DNA from 3 places in the Arthrobacter sp. R3-55 genome. Region 3 is predicted to be linked to each of the others. Evidence: predicted binding sites of a transcription regulator. Region 3 holds the regulator's gene; each other region holds the start of a gene.
What was found. The regulator HrcA, encoded in region 3, represses chaperone genes, less so after heat shock. The targets are predictions, from matches to a motif close to TTNGCACTCGNNNNNNNCGAGTGCNAA.
Positions count from the first base shown of each region.

Region 1: a site for HrcA is predicted at 1,173-1,199, ahead of groL (chaperonin GroEL). Genes of this name have one in related genera too.
Region 2: a site for HrcA is predicted at 1,548-1,574, ahead of M1D51_RS06855 (FmdB family zinc ribbon protein). Genes of this name have one in related genera too.

Region 1 covers NZ_CP096423.1:3,719,788-3,723,061, reverse strand. Annotated here, with positions in the region: gene M1D51_RS17005 (DUF3263 domain-containing protein) at 1-25, shown strand, start outside; gene M1D51_RS17000 (LytR C-terminal domain-containing protein) at 75-683, shown strand; gene M1D51_RS16995 (cold-shock protein) at 856-1,059, shown strand; gene groL (chaperonin GroEL) at 1,383-3,008, shown strand; gene M1D51_RS16985 (RNase H family protein) at 3,220-3,274, shown strand, end outside.
Region 2 covers NZ_CP096423.1:1,461,506-1,464,779, reverse strand. Annotated here, with positions in the region: gene galU (UTP--glucose-1-phosphate uridylyltransferase GalU) at 1-738, opposite strand, end outside; gene M1D51_RS06860 (5-formyltetrahydrofolate cyclo-ligase) at 836-1,468, shown strand; gene M1D51_RS06855 (FmdB family zinc ribbon protein) at 1,638-1,910, shown strand; gene cpaB (Flp pilus assembly protein CpaB) at 1,986-2,786, shown strand; gene M1D51_RS06845 (AAA family ATPase) at 2,813-3,274, opposite strand, start outside.
Region 3 covers NZ_CP096423.1:2,096,058-2,099,331, reverse strand. Annotated here, with positions in the region: gene M1D51_RS09830 (16S rRNA (uracil(1498)-N(3))-methyltransferase) at 1-80, opposite strand, end outside; gene dnaJ (molecular chaperone DnaJ) at 83-1,210, opposite strand; gene hrcA (heat-inducible transcriptional repressor HrcA) at 1,260-2,267, opposite strand; gene M1D51_RS09815 (DUF3097 domain-containing protein) at 2,448-3,274, shown strand, end outside.

The DNA of each region.
Region 1 (3,274 bases), 1.6 Mb from region 3:
ACGTCGCTTGGGGTCCGACGCGTAAATAGCCCGGCTGATCTGTCAGCAGCAACCAGCAAGGACATCGCTTCACCATGACCAAATATGCCAAGGACGAATTCGACCAGGTCCCGCAGAACACCTCCCGGCAGGGCGTGCACCGTGACGCCCAGGAGACCGCACGCCCCACTTTGTGGCCGGTCCTGACCGTCGGGGTGGTTGCCCTGGTCCTGGGACTGGTGGCTTTCCTGGTCCTTCCGAACCTCGGCGTGGTGGCCCCCGGTGCTGCGCCCGCTGTCTCGACGCCGGCACCCCAGCAGACTGATGCGACCCCTTCGGCTACTCCGAGCGAATCCAGCAGCGCCCCCTCTCCTTCCAGCGAGCCGACCCCGTCCGACAGTCCGTCGGCAACCCCGTCCTCCGCTCCCGTGGACAAGGCCACTCCTGTGGCGGTCTACAACGGCGCAGGCACCGCTGGTTTGGCCGGCCGTGTAGCAGGTTTGGTGGAAGCCGACGGCTGGACGCTGAGCACGGTGGGCAACTGGGGCGGCATGCCGCAGCAGACATCCGTGATCTTCTACAACGTCCCTGAGCAGAAGGCCAACGCCGAAGCCTTGGGCGCGTTGCTGGGCATTCAGACCATCCTGGAATCGCCCGAAGTCCAGCAGCCGTTGGTGGTTGTTGCAGGACCCGGCTACCAGTAGTTTTCGAGCCCCCGCTTTCGCCCGAAAGCCCCAACTCGGTTAAGCCTCAATAACAAAAGTGATGCCCTGGCCCTCCATGGGAGCGCCGGTGGAGTGACTGTGGTTACAGTGGATTGATTCCGGTACGGAGATCCCGGCAACCGGTCTTGGCTACTGCGAAAGTGTGGGCATCATGGCATTGGGAACCGTCAAATGGTTCAACGCCGAAAAGGGCTACGGATTCATCACTGTGGATGAATCGGGTGACGACGTTTTTGTGCACTGGTCCGCCATCCAAATGGACGGCTTCCGGGCCCTTGAAGAGGGTCAGCGTGTTGAGTTTGAACTGGGCGAGGGGCAGAAGGGCCCGCAAGCCGAAGGTGTGCGCGTCGCCTAGCTCTTTGCCTGGTTTCGGTTCATCTCCGTCAGCCCTCGGCTGAAAGCCCTTTGTTTATAGAGCAAAGTGGCATCTCTGCTTGCACTCTCCCCGGTCGAGTGCTAATTATTGATTTAGCACTCCTATGGTTCGACTGCTAAGTCCGGCCCGGCTAAACCCGGCGGCGGATAGGTGGCGGACCGGCGGAGGATCAAGAAACACCTTGGTGGGGTGAGGTCCGGAGCGCGGGGCATACAGAGGCCGCACGCAAAGGACCGTCCGTCGCGGGCACCCTATCTGACAGGTACCTTCTTAACGACTGTCCCGAAAGGACTACCGCCGTTATGGCCAAGATCATTGCATTTGATGAAGAGGCACGCCGCGGCCTCGAGCGGGGCCTGAACATCCTCGCAGACGCCGTCAAGGTCACCCTCGGCCCGCGTGGACGCAACGTCGTCCTCGAAAAGAAGTGGGGCGCCCCCACGATCACCAACGATGGCGTTTCCATCGCCAAGGAGATCGAGCTGGACGATCCTTACGAGAAGATCGGTGCAGAACTGGTCAAGGAAGTTGCCAAGAAGACGGATGACGTCGCTGGCGACGGTACTACCACTGCAACCGTTCTCGCCCAGGCACTGGTGAAGGAAGGCCTGCGCAACGTTGCCGCCGGCGCCGACCCGCTGTCCCTCAAGCGCGGTATCGAGAAGGCTGTTGAGGCAGTCATCAACGAACTGCTGGCTTCCGCCAAGGAAATCGAAACCAAGGAAGAGATCGCAGCCACGGCTTCCATCTCCGCCGGTGACCCGGAAATCGGCAGCCTGATCGCCGAAGCCCTGGACAAGGTGGGCAAGGAAGGCGTCATCACGGTCGAGGAATCCAACACCTTCGGCCTGGAGCTCGAACTCACCGAAGGCATGCGCTTCGACAAGGGTTACATCTCCGCTTACTTCGTCACCGACGCTGAGCGCCAGGAAACGGTCCTCGAAGACCCGTACATCCTGATCGTGAACTCCAAGATCTCCAACGTGAAGGAACTCGTCACGGTTCTGGAGAAGGTCATGCAGTCCAACAAGCCGCTGCTGATCATCGCCGAAGACATCGAGGGCGAGGCCCTGGCCACCCTGATCGTCAACAAGATCCGTGGCACCTTCAAGTCCGTTGCCGTCAAGGCTCCGGGCTTCGGTGACCGCCGCAAGGCACAGCTGGCCGACATCGCCATCCTCACCGGTGGCCAGGTCATCTCCGAAGAAGTTGGCCTCAAGCTTGAAAACGCTGGTCTGGAACTCCTCGGCACCGCCCGTAAGGTTGTTGTCACCAAGGACGAGACCACCATTGTTGAAGGTGCCGGCGACGCCGAGCAGATCGCAGGCCGTGTGGCCCAGATCCGCGCCGAGATCGAGAACTCCGATTCCGACTACGACCGCGAGAAGCTGCAGGAGCGCCTGGCCAAGCTGGCCGGCGGCGTTGCAGTCATCAAGGCCGGTGCCGCAACCGAAGTTGAGCTCAAGGAACGCAAGCACCGCATTGAGGACGCAGTCCGCAACGCCAAGGCTGCTGTTGAAGAAGGCATCGTTGCCGGTGGTGGCGTTGCCCTCATCCAGGCCGGCGCCAAGGCATTCGCCAACCTCACCCTGCAGGGTGACGAGGCAACCGGTGCCAACATCGTCAAGGTCGCCATCGACGCACCGCTGAAGCAGATTGCCTTCAACGCCGGCCTCGAGCCGGGCGTCGTAGTGGACAAGGTTCGCGGCCTGCCTTCGGGCCACGGCCTGAACGCTGCCACGGGCGTCTACGAAGACCTTCTGGCTGCCGGCGTCAACGACCCCGTAAAGGTCACCCGCTCGGCTCTCCAGAACGCTGCTTCCATCGCTGGTCTCTTCCTGACCACCGAGGCTGTAGTTGCCGACAAGCCTGAGAAGAACGCTCCGGCTCCCGGCGGCGACGACATGGGCGGCATGGGCGGCTTCTAAGCCCCTTTGCTGTAGCGATACAGCGCCCAAGCATCACGCTTTAGAGCAAACGACGGCGGCCCTCACCTTTTGGTGGGGGTCGCCGTTTTGCTGTGCACACCCAAGTAGGTAGCAGCAGATGCCGTTATGAGAGCTCACAACGGCAGCTATTGCTACCTACCTGGGTACGATCACGGATTCAGTGTCGGTGGGGTCTGGCAGGATTAACGTCATGACGATTATTGCTTCCGCCGATGGGTCCGCCCTCGGCAATCCTGGGCCGGCCG
Region 2 (3,274 bases), 630 kb from region 3:
GGTCAGCTGGATCTCGCCACCACGGCCCGGTTCGGTCTTTTCAAGGACATCGAACACGGCCGGGTGCAGCACGTAGCGCCCGATCACGGCGAGATTGGACGGGGCCTCTTCCGGAGAAGGCTTTTCCACGAGCTGCTTGATACGGACGTAGCCGTCCTCGCCGATCTCTTCGACGTCGGCGCAGCCGTAGGCGCTGATCTTGGAGGGTTCCACCTCGATCAGGGCAACCACGGAACCGCCGGTCTTCTGCTGGACGGCGATCATGTCGCTCAGGAGGTTATCGCGAGCATCAATCAGGTCATCACCGAGGAGTACGGCGAAAGGCTCGTGGCCAACGTGCTGCTTTGCACGAAGCACCGCGTGGCCCAGGCCGTTGGGATCACCTTGGCGGACGTAGTGGATGTCACCGAGGTTGGTGGCGGATTGGATGGCCTCAAGCTTGGCGGTATCGCCCTTCTCGGCCAGCGTCGCTTCCAGCGCCGGCACGCGGTCGAAATGATCTTCCAGGGCGCGTTTGCTGCGCCCGGTGATCATCAGGACGTCGTGCAGGCCAACTTTGACCGCTTCTTCGACGACGTACTGGATGGCTGGCTTGTCAACCACGGGCAGCATTTCCTTCGGCATCGCCTTTGTTGCAGGCAGGAACCGGGTACCAAGACCCGCTGCGGGGATGACGGCCTTACGGACAGCATTGTTATCGAGAGTCACCGGACTAATGTAACGGAAGGAATACATCATCGGCTAAACCCTCGCCGCGCCGGGACAACATTTCTGCCGACCGGATGGCAGCTTTGTTGCCGCACTTGCATCAGGCGAACCTCACGATCGGACACCCATGGCATCAAAGGAAGACCTCCGCAGCAGCCATCGCCTCCAAAGGCGGACCCTTTCCCCCGAGCAGATCGCAGCCGCCGGCAGGTCGATCGCGCAGCATGGAACGGCGTGGGCGGCTGCAGCCTCCTCCTCCACGGAGGCCACTTTTGCCGTCTACCTCGGCGTCGCCTTTGAACCCCCCACCATGCCGCTTATCCAGGCACTGCATGAGGCCGGGCACAGGGTCCTCCTTCCCGTTTGCGAGCCCGGCAGGCAGTTGAGCTGGGTCTACTGGACCCCGTCAACAGTTTTTGTGCGCTCGTCCTATGCTCCTATCGACGAACCGGAGGGCGAACGGCTTGAAAGCCAAGTGGTGGCCGGGGCTGCCGGAATCTTCATGCCTGCCACAGCAGTGGACAGGGACGGCAACCGGATCGGCCAAGGCGGCGGTTATTACGATCGGCTCCTCCAAGGACTCGACGCTTCCGGCGGGCGGCCACCCACCATTGCGGTAATTTACGACGACGACCTGTTGCCTTCGGGTTCGATTGCCGCCGAACCATTTGACCGCCCCGTTGAGGAAGTGCTGACTCCCTCCGGCGTAATCCGGCTCCACGACCCGGCAGATCCCGACGGCCCGGCGGGTAAAGCCTGAGGCGTACAGCGCGGCCGCATTGGATGCCCGTGAGGTCCGGCACATGCGCTGGCGCATGCGCGGTGGACGGATGATAGAATTGGCACTCAGGCCCTGCGACTGCTAATGGGAAGAGAAATCTTCACCATCGCCGCACAGGACCTGACCTTTGTCCTGAAGGAGGAACTCAGTGCCCACATACGCATACGCCTGCAAAGACTGTGACCATGCCTTTGACATCGTCCAGTCCTTCTCTGACAGCTCCCTGACGGAGTGCCCCGAATGCAAGGGCGCCCTTCGCAAGAAGTTCAACAGCGTCGGCGTCGTCTTCAAGGGCTCGGGTTTCTACCGGACTGATTCCCGCGATGCCAAGGGCAGTACTGTTTCAGCTGCGCCGGCTGCACCTGCCTCCGCGTCGACTGCTCCTGCTGCCGCCCCGGCGCCGGCGGCTGCAGCCAGCTGACTCCTGCGGCGCGGTTTTCCACATAGCCCTCCGGGCCGCTGTTTGAGGTGCCGATCGGCTGGCTAACGTGGCGGCATGCCACAACAGTCTCGAAGCGCCCTCCTTGCCCGTGCCCGGCGTTCAGCGTCCACTAATGGTCCCCGACGCCCGGCTACCTCCGCCGCTACCGGGCGGGCATCTCTCCGCTCTGGTGCTTCAACGTTCCCCCGGTCTCTGAATCGTTCGTCCCCCCAGCGCGGAAGGCGAAGGATTGGCTCGTGGATTGCCCGGAACCGCCGGCTCACCGTTGCCCTCCTGCTGTGCTTGGCCGCCGGCATTGCCGTCCAGCAACTGACCCCGGTATCTGAGCAGCGGGTCACCGTCCTGGTGGCCGCGCGTGACCTTCCAACGGGAACCACTCTGACAGAAGCGGACTTCGCGAGGGTGGAAGTGCCCCCGGACCTCGCCATTTCCGGAGTGCCCTCAGACGCTGGAGCCCTCGTCGGACGCCAACTGGCTGCAGCTCTAAGCCGGGGGCAGATCCCCACGGAGTCCAGCCTCCTGGGGCCTGGGCTTCTCACCGGATCACCCGTGGGTACGGCCGCCGTACCCGTGCGAATGGCCGATCCGTCCTCCATCCAGCTCCTCTCCCCCGGCCAGTTGGTCACTGTGGTCCTCACCGCAGCTGGATCCTATGACGAGTCGAGGCAAACCCAGGTACTCGCCGGTCCCGTCCCTGTTCTCTGGACCTCAGCCCATGGAGGAAAAGGGGGCGAATGGCTGGGCACCAGCGATACCGAAGGATTAGTGGTGGTTGCCGCGGATCCACAACAAGCAGAAAAGCTTGCCGGCGCGTCAACGCAAGGCAAGCTTTTCTTTGTTTTGGTCAGCCCATGACGGGCGGTTCCGGCGCTGGCCTTCGGTCAGCCCCAGTGCGGCGGCTTTTGTTCCTTCAGCCACTGCTCATGATCGTAACCGGACTCATCGCCCCAGCGCCGGGGGTCGTCTTCGGCGGCCTTCGTGGGAAGAATGCCACTGACGCCGGGTTTGACTGTAGCGGCCTGGGCGTCGGAAGCCTCTTCAGCGGTATCGTCGCCGGACGCTGCAGATTCCGCCTCTGTCCCGTCTTCCGGAGAGGTTGTTTGTTCCATCAGTGGTACTTCTTTCCCGGTTTCTGTTTCGCTGTCTGCGCCACCTGTAGCTTCATCGAGCCGGGCGGATGTCTTTTGCACCGGACTCGGAGCAAACGTTGGCTGCCCCTTATCCACACTCAATTGTTCAACGTCCATGTCAAGGAAGCCATGTTGCGACGAGGACCGCGGAATATGATTCTCCAGCCCCAGGTAGGAACCGATGCGATCAGCGCACGACGAAGGATCGGTGAA
Region 3 (3,274 bases):
GGACCTTCCAGTACGAAGGTGCCGCCGGGACTGACATCACCAAGGCTCCCGGCCGAGGTGAAGAAAACGGGGTTGCTCACCGCTACAGGTTACCGAGCTTGTCCCGAAGCTTGGCGAACATGCCGCCGCTGGCTACGAGCTTTCCCTCGGTGAACTGCTCTCCGCGAAGCTTGGCAAGCTGCTGCAACAGTTCTTCCTGAGCAGGATCCAGCTTGCTGGGCGTTTCAACATGGAGGTGTACCTTGAGGTCGCCGCGGCCGTAACCACGCAGGTGCGTGACACCCAAGCCCCGAAGGGTGATGACTTCGCCAGATTGGGTTCCGGCCTTGACATCAATGTCCTGCGCGCCGTCGAAGGTATCCAATTGCAGTTCGGTACCAAGCGCCGCGGCCGTCATGGGCACACTGAGAGTGGCGTGGAGGTCGTCACCTTCGCGCATGAACATCGAGTCATTGTTGACCCGGATCTCCACGTAGAGGTCGCCGGAGGGACCACCTGCGGGTCCTGCTTCACCTTGGCCGGACAACTGGATCCGCGTACCCGTGGCAACACCGGCAGGAACCTTGATGGTCAGGGAGCGGCGGCTGCGGATGCGTCCTTGCCCGTTGCATTCGTTGCAGGGGTCCTTGATGACTGTGCCGAAGCCCTCGCAGGAGCCACAGGGGGCAGCGGTCATGACCTGGCCGAGGATGGACCGTACAGCGCGCTGGACTTGGCCGCTGCCGCCACAGATATCGCAGCGTTCGGGGTGGGTGCCCGGGCGGCAGCAGCTGCCGTCACAAGTGGGGCAGGTAACGGCCGTATCCACTTCGAGCTTCTTGTTGACGCCGAAAACGGCGTCCTTGAGGTCAATTCGGACGCTGATGAGTGCGTCCTGGCCGCGTCTGACACGGGAGGCGGGGCCGCCATGACCCCCGCCACCGCCAAAGAAGGTGTCGAAAATATCCTGGAACGCGAAGCCCTGGCCGGCATATCCGCCACCAAATCCGTTGTCCGTTCCATTCTCGTTACCGGTGGCATCGTAGACGCGGCGCTTCTGGGGATCGGACAGGACCTCATAAGCATGGGTCACGGCCTTGAACTGTTCCGCGACGTCCTCACCCGGGTTGACGTCCGGGTGGAGTTTCCGCGCCAACTTGCGGTACGCCTTTTTGATCTCTTCCCCGGTGGCTTCCGGCGAGACTCCCAAAACGTCATAGTGGCTGCTCAAAGTCGGTTCTCTTCCTTGTTGTACTGCGGATGTTTCTTCGGACCGGCGTTCAGCCGCCGAGAATGCGTGAAAGGTATCGGGCCACTGCCCGGACTGCGGCCATGGTGGTCGGATAATCCATGCGGGTCGGGCCAAGGATTCCTACCTTGGCACCGGAGCCGTAACCGGTGGCCACCACGGAAGCTTCCGCCAATCCGTCGTAGGGATTCTCACGGCCGATGCTGACAGTGACGCCCCGTGGGTCATCCCCCATGTCTGACAACAACCGGAGCATCACAACTTGTTCCTCGAGCGCTTCAAGTACTGGACCAATACTCAACGGGAAGTCCACGTTGGACCTGGCCAGGTTGGCCGTTCCGGCCATCAGGATGCGCTCTTCGCGACTGGTGTCGCTCAAAGCCTGCAACCCGTTCGCCAATGTTTGAGCCAGCCCGCGAAGCTCCGGCGGGCAGAGGGCAACCACTGACGGCAGGACCTGCGGCAACAGGGCCAGTTGTGTCCCTGTGATGCTGCCCAGGAACCGGGACCTCAACTGCATCAGCGCTTCATCGCCCACGGCAGACCCAGCCTCGATGACCTTCTGTCCAACGCTGCCGGTGTCGGCAATCAGCACCACCAAAACCTGTTGGGGGGCCAACAGGACAAACTCAACGTGCCGCACCAGGGCGCGGTTTGAGTGTGGATACTGCACGACGGCGACCTGGTTGGTCAGCTGCGACAGGAGCCTGACGGTGCGCTCAAGGATGTCGTCCACATCATCAGGGCCCTCAAGCAATGAATGGATGGCCCTGCGCTCGGCGGCCGAAAGGGGCTTGACCTGGGAGATGCGATCAACGAACAAGCGATAGCCCTTGTCCGTGGGAATCCGCCCGGCACTGGTATGCGGAGCTGCAATGAGGCCCTCTTCTTCAAGAACGGCCATATCATTACGGATGGTGGCGCTGGAAACTCCAAGATGATGCCGTTCCACAAGGGCCTTTGATCCAACAGGCTCCCGCGAATGCACGTAATCTTCAACGATGGCACGCAGTACTTCCAACTTGCGCGGCTCACTCATTGCTCCACCTCCTGACAACTGCCATGGTCACTGGGACCGGGTCCACTTAGCACTCAACATGCCCAAGTGCTAACCAGTCTAGTATGAGCCACCCCGTTGCTAGCATTGAACTTTCCCGGCCCAACCCGGCACAAGCCCGGCCGGCACAAACATTAACCCAGCACAAAAGGTAGGAATTCCTTGGCATTCGACACATGGGGTCCTCAGGATCTGTCAGCTCCTGCCAAACGTCAGCTGCCGGAAGTGGCGGTCCAGCGGGGGATGGTCCTGGAGGACGTCCAGTCGGGCTGGGTGGGCGAAGTCACCCGGGTCGAAATAACCGGTGGCATGCACATCGTTTCCCTGGAGGACAGGCGGGGAAAGACCAAGTCGTTTCAGCTCGGATTCGGCTTCCTGCTTGAGGGACAGCCCATCCGATTGATGCCCCCTGCCCCGCGTCAACCCGCGTCGGCTGTTCGCAACGGGCGGACAGCCTCCGGTTCGGTAAAGGTCCAAGGTCAACGCGCACAAGTGGCCAAAGCCAGCCGCATCTGGGTGGAGGGAAAGCACGACGCCGAACTCGTCGAGAAGGTCTGGGGCGACGATCTTCGAGTAGAGGGCATTGTGGTGGAGCCCTTGCATGGTGTCGATGACCTCAAATCAGCGATCTCGGCTTTCAACCCCGGCCCCGGTCGGCGTCTCGGCATCCTGGTGGACCACCTTGTGGATGGCTCCAAAGAATCCCGGATCGCCGCCGACGCTATGACGGTTCCGGGAGCCGCGGGCAACGTCCTCATTGTTGGACACCCCTATATCGATGTATGGCAGGCCATCAGGCCCAAGGTGCTTGGCATTGAGGCCTGGCCGTCCGTGCCGCGTGGAACTGACTGGAAGACCGGAATTCTGACCGCTTTCGGCTGGCCTCACGAAACCGCCGAAGACGTAGGCCTCGGCTGGCAACGGCTCCTCGGCGCAGTCCGGAGCTACGCGGACCTTGAGTCTTCGCTGCTGGGCCGGGTGGAGGAAGT